Regions from separate parts of the Agrobacterium fabrum str. C58 genome, predicted to be linked through region 3. Evidence: predicted binding sites of a transcription regulator. Region 3 holds the regulator's gene; each other region holds the start of a gene.
What was found. The regulator LexA, encoded in region 3, represses DNA repair genes until DNA is damaged. The targets are predictions, from matches to a motif close to TGTTCNNNNTGTGTTCNG.
Positions count from the first base shown of each region.

Region 1 (2,203 bases), on a different replicon from region 3:
AGTCCCTCAACGGCGGCGAGAATGCGTTTGGCCGCTTCCGCACTTTTGTCATCAGGTACGGGATGGGAGGCCTCGATGATCTCGATACGGGAGGTCGGAACCGCATGGCCATAACGCGTCACCACCACACCGGAGAGATCGACATGCGGCCATGCCTCTTCCAGCGCTGCGGCCATGGCGGCTGAGGCCTTGCCTGCACCGACGACCACGCAGCGACCCTTGGGTGGGGATGGGAGATGCTTTTGCAACACCTTCGCCGGATCAGCACTTGCGACTGCCGCCATGAATATCCGGTTGAGGGCATCTTTGGCGCGGGTGTCGTTCCATGCGGTCATCGGGTTCATGCTCCGATCCAGAGAAATCCGAGTGCAAACAAGGCTGGCAGTGCCTGAATGAACAGGATCTTCATATTGGCGGTAACGGCGCCGAAAATACCGGCCACCAGGACACACAGCAGGAAAAACACCTTGAAGCTCAGCCCTTCATCGCCCTGTGTGAGCCCATAGATCAGCCCGGCCGCCAGAAACCCGTTATAAAGCCCCTGATTGGCGGCGAGCACTTTCGTCTGCCGGGCAAAATCCGCCGAGAGACCGAAGGCCTTGCGGCCGGCCGGTTTTTCCCACAGCAGCATTTCCAGGATGACGATGTAGATATGGATGGCCGCAACCACGGCAATCAGAATGCTGGCGATCATCGGCGGTTCCTCCAAACCATGGTGTCCGGCGCCCGCGGTTTTCACAGGGCGAGCAGACATTTCCGTTTTAACGGCGGGACGAAGCGCTGCAAGGCCAGAATCCCCTCTTTCCGTGCAAACTGTTGAAGACCGGCAGCCTGTTGCTTGACTCTTTACTGAAATAGGAACAAAACAAGAACAGCAAGATTGAAAATCCGGAATTGAAACCTGTCATGCCATGCAAAAACGCGCGGACCAGTTGCTCGTTGTCGAAGAGCTGCGTGAAAGGCTGGAAAGGATCGGTAACGGCCCTGAGCGGCTGCACGAGACCTTGCCTTTCGGCGTGGATGCCATTGACCATCACCTGCCGGGAGGCGGGTTGAAGCTCGGTTGCCTGCATGAGCTGAGCGGCGGCGGCAATGGCGCTGCCGATGGCGCGGCAGCAGCGCTGTTTGCAGCCGGTGTGGCGGCAAGGCTTTCCGGCAAGGTTTTATGGTGTGTCACCCGTCGGGACCTGTTCATGCCGGGCCTGACGCAGGCCGGCCTGTCGCATAACCGGCTCATCATCGTTGAATGCCGCGATGAAAAAGGCGTGCTCGACTGTTTCGAGGAGGGACTGCGCTGCAACGGTTTCGGCGCGGTGATGGGTGAATTGTCAAAGTTGCCGATGACCGCCTCGCGGCGGCTGCAACTGGCAGCGGAAACCTCCGGTGTGACCGGCATTGCCATCCGCCGTTTCCGGCGTCCGGCCGATGCGGCGCTGTTCGGCGAACCGACGGCGGCCGTCACCCGCTGGCGTATCTCCGTGCGGCCCTCTTCGCCCCTGCCGGTGCCGGGGGTGGGCAGGCCACGCTGGTTTCTGGAACTCTTGCGATGTCGCGGCGGCGAAAGCGCCGAATTTGAAGTGGAAGCCTGTGATGCAAAGGGTCGTCTCGCTCTACCTGCCGACATGGCCGACGGATCGTTTCCGGCGTCTTTCGGGCAAGGACGCGCCGCCGGTTGAAACGCCGCTGGTCATGATCGGCCGCCAGGGCAGCCGCCGGCTGGTGCAGGCGCTCGACAAGGCGGCCAGGGCGGCGGGCATCCGGCCCGGCACGCCGGTCAGCAAGGCGCAGGCACTGGTGCCGGGCCTCCTCGTTGAAGATCTGGATGCGGCTGGTGATGCCCGCGCCCTGCAGCAGCTGGCCTTTCATTTCCTGCGCATCTATGCCCCGATCGTCGCCGCAGACCCGCCGGACGGGCTGGTGCTGGACACATCAGGCGCGGACCATCTTCACGGCAATGAGGCGCTGATGCTGAGCAGCATGCTCAACCGCCTGCACGCCGCCGGTTTTGCCGCCCGCGCCGCCATTGCCGATAGCTGGGGGGCGGCCCATGCGCTGGCGCGTTTTAGCCGCGAGGAGATCAGTATCGTGCCGCCGGGTGGCCAAAGAGCGGCGATCAGCGGCTTGCCGCTTTCCGCGTTGAGGCTGGAGGACCGTATCGTTTCCGGGCTGAAGGTGCTCGGTTTCCGCACCATTGGCGAGCTTG
Region 1 is NC_003063.2:246,510-248,712, reverse strand. Features, by position in the region: gene ATU_RS14920 (glycerate kinase type-2 family protein) at 1-335, opposite strand, end outside; gene ATU_RS14915 (DUF1304 domain-containing protein) at 341-694, opposite strand; gene ATU_RS14910 (ImuA family protein) at 912-1,676, shown strand; gene ATU_RS14905 (Y-family DNA polymerase) at 1,591-2,203, shown strand, end outside.
Region 1: a site for LexA is predicted at 857-874, ahead of ATU_RS14910 (ImuA family protein). Genes of this name have one in related genera too.

Region 2 (2,203 bases), on a different replicon from region 3:
GCACGGCCTGCTGTTTCAGCGTCGTGCCGGTTTCGCGATTGGCAAGAATCTGGTCGATGATGAAATTCGCCTGTTCGGTTTCATCCTTCACCGTCACGAGCTTCGGGCGCTCGAGCGACTGCCGCTCTGTCCACAGGTTCTTGGTAAAACGTTCACGCGCCAGGTCGATGACGCCATTGGCGGCGGCCAGAATAGGCTGCGTCGAGCGATAGTTGCGATCCAGCGTGATGATATCGGCCGCCGGGTTGAAGCACGCCGGAAAATCGAGGATGTTGCGCACCGTCGCGGCCCGGAACGAATAGATCGACTGCGCATCGTCGCCCACCACGGTCAGGCCGCGGCCACCGGGTTTCATTGCCATCAGCACCGAGGCCTGCAGCCGGTTGGTATCCTGATATTCATCCACCATCACATGGTCGAAACGGTTGCCGATATCATCAGCCAGAATGGGATCGCTGACCATCTGCGCCCAGTAGAGCAGGAGATCGTCGTAATCGAGCACGTTCTGGATCTGCTTGGCCTCGACATAGGCTGCAAACAGTTCCTTCAGTTCGCTCTGCCAGTCGGCGACCCATGGATAGTGTTGGCGAAGAATGTCTTTTAACGGCGTCTGGGAATTCACGGCGCGCGAATAGATCGCAAGGCATGTCCCCTTCGTTGGAAAGCGGCTTTCTGTCTTGGAAAAACCGAGTTCGTGCCGGACAAGGTTCATCAGGTCGGCGCTGTCCTCGCGGTCGTGGATGGTGAAATCGATATTGAGCCCGATCTGTTCGGCATAGATGCGCAACAGGCGTGCGCCGATACCGTGAAACGTGCCTGACCAGGCCAGTGCATCGGTCATGATTGCCGAATTTGCCCCGATAACCTGCTTGCAGATCCGCTCGACACGCCGCGACATTTCGGAGGCAGCCCGCCGCGAAAACGTCATCAGCAGAATGCGGCGGGGATCGGCGCCATTCACGATCAGATGGGCGACGCGGTGGGCGAGCGTATTGGTCTTGCCGGAACCGGCGCCGGCAATGATCAGCAGCGGACCGGCCGTCTCTCCATCCGCCAGGCCGACACCGTGTTCCACCGCCTTGCGCTGCTGCTCGTTCAACTTGTCCAGATAGGCAACCGCCATCCTCGCATTCCCTAATATTCGCGCATCCACGAGGGTCGCTTCAGAAATTGCCACGGCGGTATCGGTCCACCGGTCGCGTCGTTGCTGCGATGATTAGCAAAGACTCACTTATGAAGCTAGAACAAATGCTGAACGCATGGCCTTTGCTGTTTTTGGCCGATTCCGACGTGATGCCACGGCGTTACGGCAGAAGTAACGCTCGGCGAATCTTTAGGGAAAATGGAGACCGGCTGAACTGATCCAGACGCGAGCGGCCCCTTCCGTTTTCACAGGAAGCTGCTTTCGAACAGCTCAGCGGAGTAGGGCGCATGGGTCACGCCGGCTTCAAGGTCTGCCTTGGTCAGTTCATCGACGAAACTTCCATTCTGCATCACGAGAACCCGGTCACACATATGGGCGATGACCGCGAGATCGTGGCTGACGAGAACGAAGGTCAGGTCCCGTTCCTCGCGCTGGTCGGCAAGCAGGTTCAGGATTTCCGCCTGGATAGAGACGTCCAGCGCCGATGTCGGCTCGTCGAGCAGCAGGATCGGCGGCTCGAGTATCAGGGCGCGGGCGATGGCCACGCGCTGGCGCTGGCCACCCGAAAGTTCATGCGGAAACCGTTCGGCAAAATGTGCGGGCAGGCCGACCTGCTGCAGGGCAGCGGGCACTTTCGACCAGCCGTCGCCGAGACCCATGGCGCGGATCGGTTCGGCCAAGGCCCGGCCGATGCGATGGCGCGGATGCAGAGAACCATAGGGATCCTGAAACACCATCTGTGCCAGTTTCAGTTCCTCGCGGCCGCGCAGCTTGCCGACCGGCTTGCCGTTGAAGCTGATCGATCCGGTCCAGCCGGCCTCCAGCCCCGCCAGTGACCGCAGCAAGGTCGATTTGCCGCAACCGCTCTCGCCGACGATGCCGAGCGTTTCGCCTTTATTGACCGTGAGGCTGACGCCGCGCACGACGTGGTTTTGGTTTTCTTTCGTGCCGTAGACGACATCAAGCTTGTCCACCGTGATCATCGCAGCACCTCCGCATCGATTGCCTGACGGTCCAGCACCTTGAGGCGCCGGACGGGATTGCGGGGATCGGGCATCG
Region 2 is NC_003063.2:1,766,784-1,768,986, forward strand. Features, by position in the region: gene ATU_RS21655 (ATP-dependent helicase) at 1-1,123, opposite strand, end outside; gene ATU_RS21660 (ABC transporter ATP-binding protein) at 1,390-2,127, opposite strand; gene ATU_RS21665 (ABC transporter ATP-binding protein) at 2,124-2,203, opposite strand, start outside.
Region 2: a site for LexA is predicted at 1,241-1,258, ahead of ATU_RS21655 (ATP-dependent helicase). Genes of this name have one in related genera too.

Region 3 (2,203 bases):
CGCAATGAGTGCCGCCAGCATGGTTCGTCATGCCGTGGCGCGCAAATCCGACGTCAATTCGCCAATGCCGCCGATTTCCTCTTCATGCGCGGCATCGCGCCATGTCTCCTTCAGTCCTGCATCATACCATTCGCGCATGGCGGGCAGGGCAAGCAACCGGTCGCAATAGGCCTTCGCCGCCGGCGAAAGATCGGCGCCATAGGTCTGGAAACGGAACGCCACCGGGCAGAAGAAAGCGTCGACCGCCGTGAATTTCTGACCGGCTAGAAACGGTCCGCCGAATTTTGCGAGGCCTTCACTCCACAGCGCATCGATGCGCTTTATATCGGCCGCAAGCCCGGCATCACCGGCTTTGGGTTTTACGCGGATGCCGACCGACATGGGGTAGAGATTGCGAAGCGAGGAAAATCCCGCATGCATTTCACTCGCCGCCGAGCGTGACCAGGCCCGTGCCTGCTTGTCGCCTGCCCAGACGCCCTGATGTCTCTCGGCGAGATATTCGGCAATCGACAGCGTTTCCCAGACCGTCACCCCTTCGTCGACGAGGCAAGGCACCTTGCCGGTCGGCGAAAAGCTGGAGAAGGAAACACCTTCGCCAAAGGGAATGAGTTTTTCATCAAAGGCGATGCCAAGCGTGCGCATCAAAACCCAGGGCCGCAATGACCATGAGGAATAGTTCTTGTTGGCAATATAGAGATCGTACATGGCGTTTTCCCCGATAGAACGCACATTTCTACACCTGCTAAGGAGCCTTGGAATATCGCAAAGAATCCATGGCTCCCATAAGGCCAATTGATGGAGGGGCCGTCATACACGACGGAATTTCGCAGCAACGAGTGCGTTTGCCAATCTCACAAAGAAAAGGCGCATCAATTCAACGGAACGATGCGCCATTCATTTCGAAAGCCAAATCTACCCGTGAAAACCTATTCGGTTTCAGTAATACCGGCAGCAGCCTCCAGCTATCAATGGTAACGGCGTATCAACCCGACCAGCTTGCCCTGAATCTTCACCCGATCCGGTCCAAAAATGCGGGTCTCGTAGGCAGGATTGGCCGCTTCCAACGCGATGGACGCACCCTTGCGGCGGAAGCGCTTCAGCGTGGCTTCTTCATCATCCACCAGCGCCACGACGATATCGCCCGGATTGGCGGTATTACCGTTGCGGATGATGACGGTATCGCCATCAAAAATCCCGGCCTCGATCATCGAATCGCCTTTGACCTCAAGCGCGTAGTGCTCGCCCGAACCCAGCATGTCCACCGGCACGGCCAAATCATGGGTATTGTTCTGGATGGCGGAAATCGGCACACCGGCAGCGATACGACCCATGACGGGAATGGTGGCAGCTCCGGCGAAATCATTGGCAGGCGCCTTCACGGCAGGCGCCGGTTCCGGCTCCTTCGGTTTTCCAAGGCTGCCCTCGATGACGCTCGGCGAAAAGCCGCGTTGCGGCCTTGCGCCCGGCGTATAAGCCTCGGGCAGTTTGATAACCTCCAGCGCTCGCGCCCTGTTAGGTAGCCGGCGAATAAACCCGCGCTCTTCGAGCGCGGTGATCAGCCGGTGGATGCCGGATTTGGAAGCAAGATCGAGTGCGTCCTTCATTTCATCGAAGGAGGGCGGCACGCCGGACTCTTTCATTCTTTCATGAATGAAGAGAAGCAGTTCCTGCTGTTTGCGCGTGAGCATGAGGAAAACACCCTTGAGAATCGTCGTTGAAGTCGCGAAACAAATACAGAACGAACACTATATGTTCCATATGTGTTCCGCAATCCCCTAAAATTTCGTGAAGGATGCATATCGAATCCTGATTCAATCTTCGAAACATGAAGAGATCAGGCCGATGATATAAGTAGCGTTGGGAATAGACGCCGGTCGGGGATTCCGATCGATGAAATTGTCGCGGGAACAGTTTCCAGGTCAGATCACGACCTCGGAGCCGAAGCGGCCTGAACGCGCCGAAGCAACGCAGAGTGATGGCCCTCTCCGTTGCTTCTTTTATTCGCCTTGAAGCGACAGCCTCATGGCGCAAGGTCGATGACTGCGTTTGCCTGACCTGCTCTTCCGCCGGCTATTTCACGCCGTTGGAGAGGAATGCCTGCAGCTCGGGCGTTTGTGGTTTCTCGAAAAGCTGTTTCGAAGCGCCCATTTCCCAGATCTTACCCTGATGCATGAAGACGGTCACATGTGCGACGCTGCGGGCA
Region 3 is NC_003062.2:1,389,205-1,391,407, forward strand. Features, by position in the region: gene ATU_RS06875 (ComEC/Rec2 family competence protein) at 1-8, shown strand, start outside; gene ATU_RS06880 (glutathione S-transferase family protein) at 28-705, opposite strand; gene lexA (transcriptional repressor LexA) at 966-1,688, opposite strand; gene ATU_RS06890 (amino acid ABC transporter ATP-binding protein) at 2,071-2,203, opposite strand, start outside.

Region 4 (2,203 bases), 460 kb from region 3:
GCCATGGAGGCGAAGCAAGACATATAGGCAAGGAAAAAGGGCCGCGCGAAGAAAAATCGCACGACCCTTTTGATTCTTATCGGTTCGGCAAAGCCTGCGGGCATTGATGCCCGGACCTTCGCGGAATCTATCAGCCCTCGTCGCTGCCGTCGTCGCCTTCACCGGCGTCCGGGCCACCATTCTGCAGGAAGCGGTCGGCAATCAGACCGGCATTCTGGCGCAACGCCAGTTCGATCTCATTGGCCGTATCCGGATTGTCGCGCAGAAAGGTCTTGGCGTTTTCACGCCCCTGCCCCAGACGCTGGCTGTTATAGGAGAACCATGCGCCGGACTTCTCGACGATACCGGCCTTCACGCCGAGATCGACCAGCTCACCGGTCTTGGAAACACCTTCGCCATACATGATGTCGAATTCAACCTGTTTGAAGGGCGGCGCCATCTTGTTCTTGACGACCTTGACGCGCGTCTGGTTGCCGACAACCTCTTCGCGCTCCTTGACGGCGCCGATACGGCGGATGTCGAGGCGGACGGACGCATAGAACTTGAGAGCGTTACCGCCCGTCGTCGTTTCCGGCGAACCAAACATGACGCCGATCTTCATGCGAATCTGGTTGATGAAGATCACCATGCACTTCGACTTGGAGATCGAGGCGGTCAGCTTGCGCAGCGCCTGGCTCATCAGACGGGCCTGAAGACCCGGCAGGCTATCGCCCATTTCACCTTCGATTTCCGCCCGCGGCGTCAAGGCCGCAACCGAATCGATGACAAGAACGTCCACAGCGCCCGAACGCACCAGCGTATCGGTGATCTCAAGCGCCTGCTCGCCGGTATCGGGCTGCGAGATCAGAAGGCTCTGCAAATCCACACCGAGCTTGCGGGCATAAACCGGATCGAGCGCGTGTTCGGCGTCCACGAAGGCGCAGATGCCGCCCTTCTTCTGGGCTTCCGCGATCGTCTGCAGCGCCAGCGTCGTTTTACCGGAGCTTTCCGGGCCGTAAATCTCAATGATACGCCCCTTCGGCAAGCCGCCGATGCCGAGCGCGATATCCAGGCTGAGCGAGCCCGTCGAAACGGTTTCCACTTCAACCACATTTTCATTGGAACCGAGCTTCATGATCGATCCCTTGCCGAACGACCGTTCGATCTGGGAGAGCGCCGCTTCCAGTGCCTTGCTTTTATCCACCGATTTATCCTCTACGAGACGCAAAGAATTTTGTGCCATCCGAACCACCTTTAGGTTATTGAAGCCGCACAGGCAACGAAGCAGTATGGAAACGGTATGTACTCTATTTGTTCTCATTTCGCAAGGCTGAGCCAGCATATTGAAAACAAATAACGATAAGTAGTTTGTTCTGCTTTCGTTTTTCCGTGCCCGGCCCATCGCCGCAAACCGGATGCGAGGTCAGGATGACGTCAGTTTAGGCCGAATCGTCCGACTTTTCCATGCGCCAGAGAGGGAAACGCAAGCGTGAAGAAAATACTCGTTCTGGGCGGCGCGCATATCGACAGGCGCGGCATGATCGAGACCGAGACGGCGCCCGGCGCCAGCAATCCGGGCTCGTGGATGGAAGAGGCCGGCGGCGGTGGTTTCAACGCCGCGCGCAATCTTTCCCGCCTCGGTTTTGAAGTCCGCATCATCGCCCCGCGCGGCGGCGACGTCACCGGCGAAGTGGTGGCGGAAGCAGCAAGGCAGGCGGGGGTGGAAGACACGCCGTTTACCTTCCTCGACCGCCGCACGCCGAGCTACACTGCCATTCTGGAGCGTGACGGCAATCTGGTGATCGCACTGGCCGACATGGACCTCTACAAGCTCTTTACCCCGCGCCGCCTGAAGGTACGCGCGGTGCGCGAGGCGATTATCGCAAGCGACTTTCTACTCTGCGATGCCAATCTGCCCGAGGATACGCTGACGGCGCTTGGCCTCATTGCCCGCGCCTGCGAAAAGCCGCTCGCCGCCATCGCCATTTCGCCGGCCAAGGCGGTGAAGCTGAAAGCGGCGCTCGGCGATATCGACATCCTCTTCATGAACGAGGCGGAAGCCCGCGCGCTCACCGGCGAAACGGCGGAAAATGTCCGTGACTGGCCAAATATCCTGCGCAAGGCTGGGCTTTCCGGCGGCGTCGTCACCCGCGGCGCAAGCGAAGTCGTGGCCTTCAACGGGACGGAAAAAGCCATCCTCCACCCGCCCCTCATCCGCGAGGTG
Region 4 is NC_003062.2:1,853,796-1,855,998, forward strand. Features, by position in the region: gene recA (recombinase RecA) at 131-1,222, opposite strand; gene ATU_RS09170 (carbohydrate kinase family protein) at 1,469-2,203, shown strand, end outside.
Region 4: a site for LexA is predicted at 1,281-1,298, ahead of recA (recombinase RecA). Genes of this name have one in related genera too.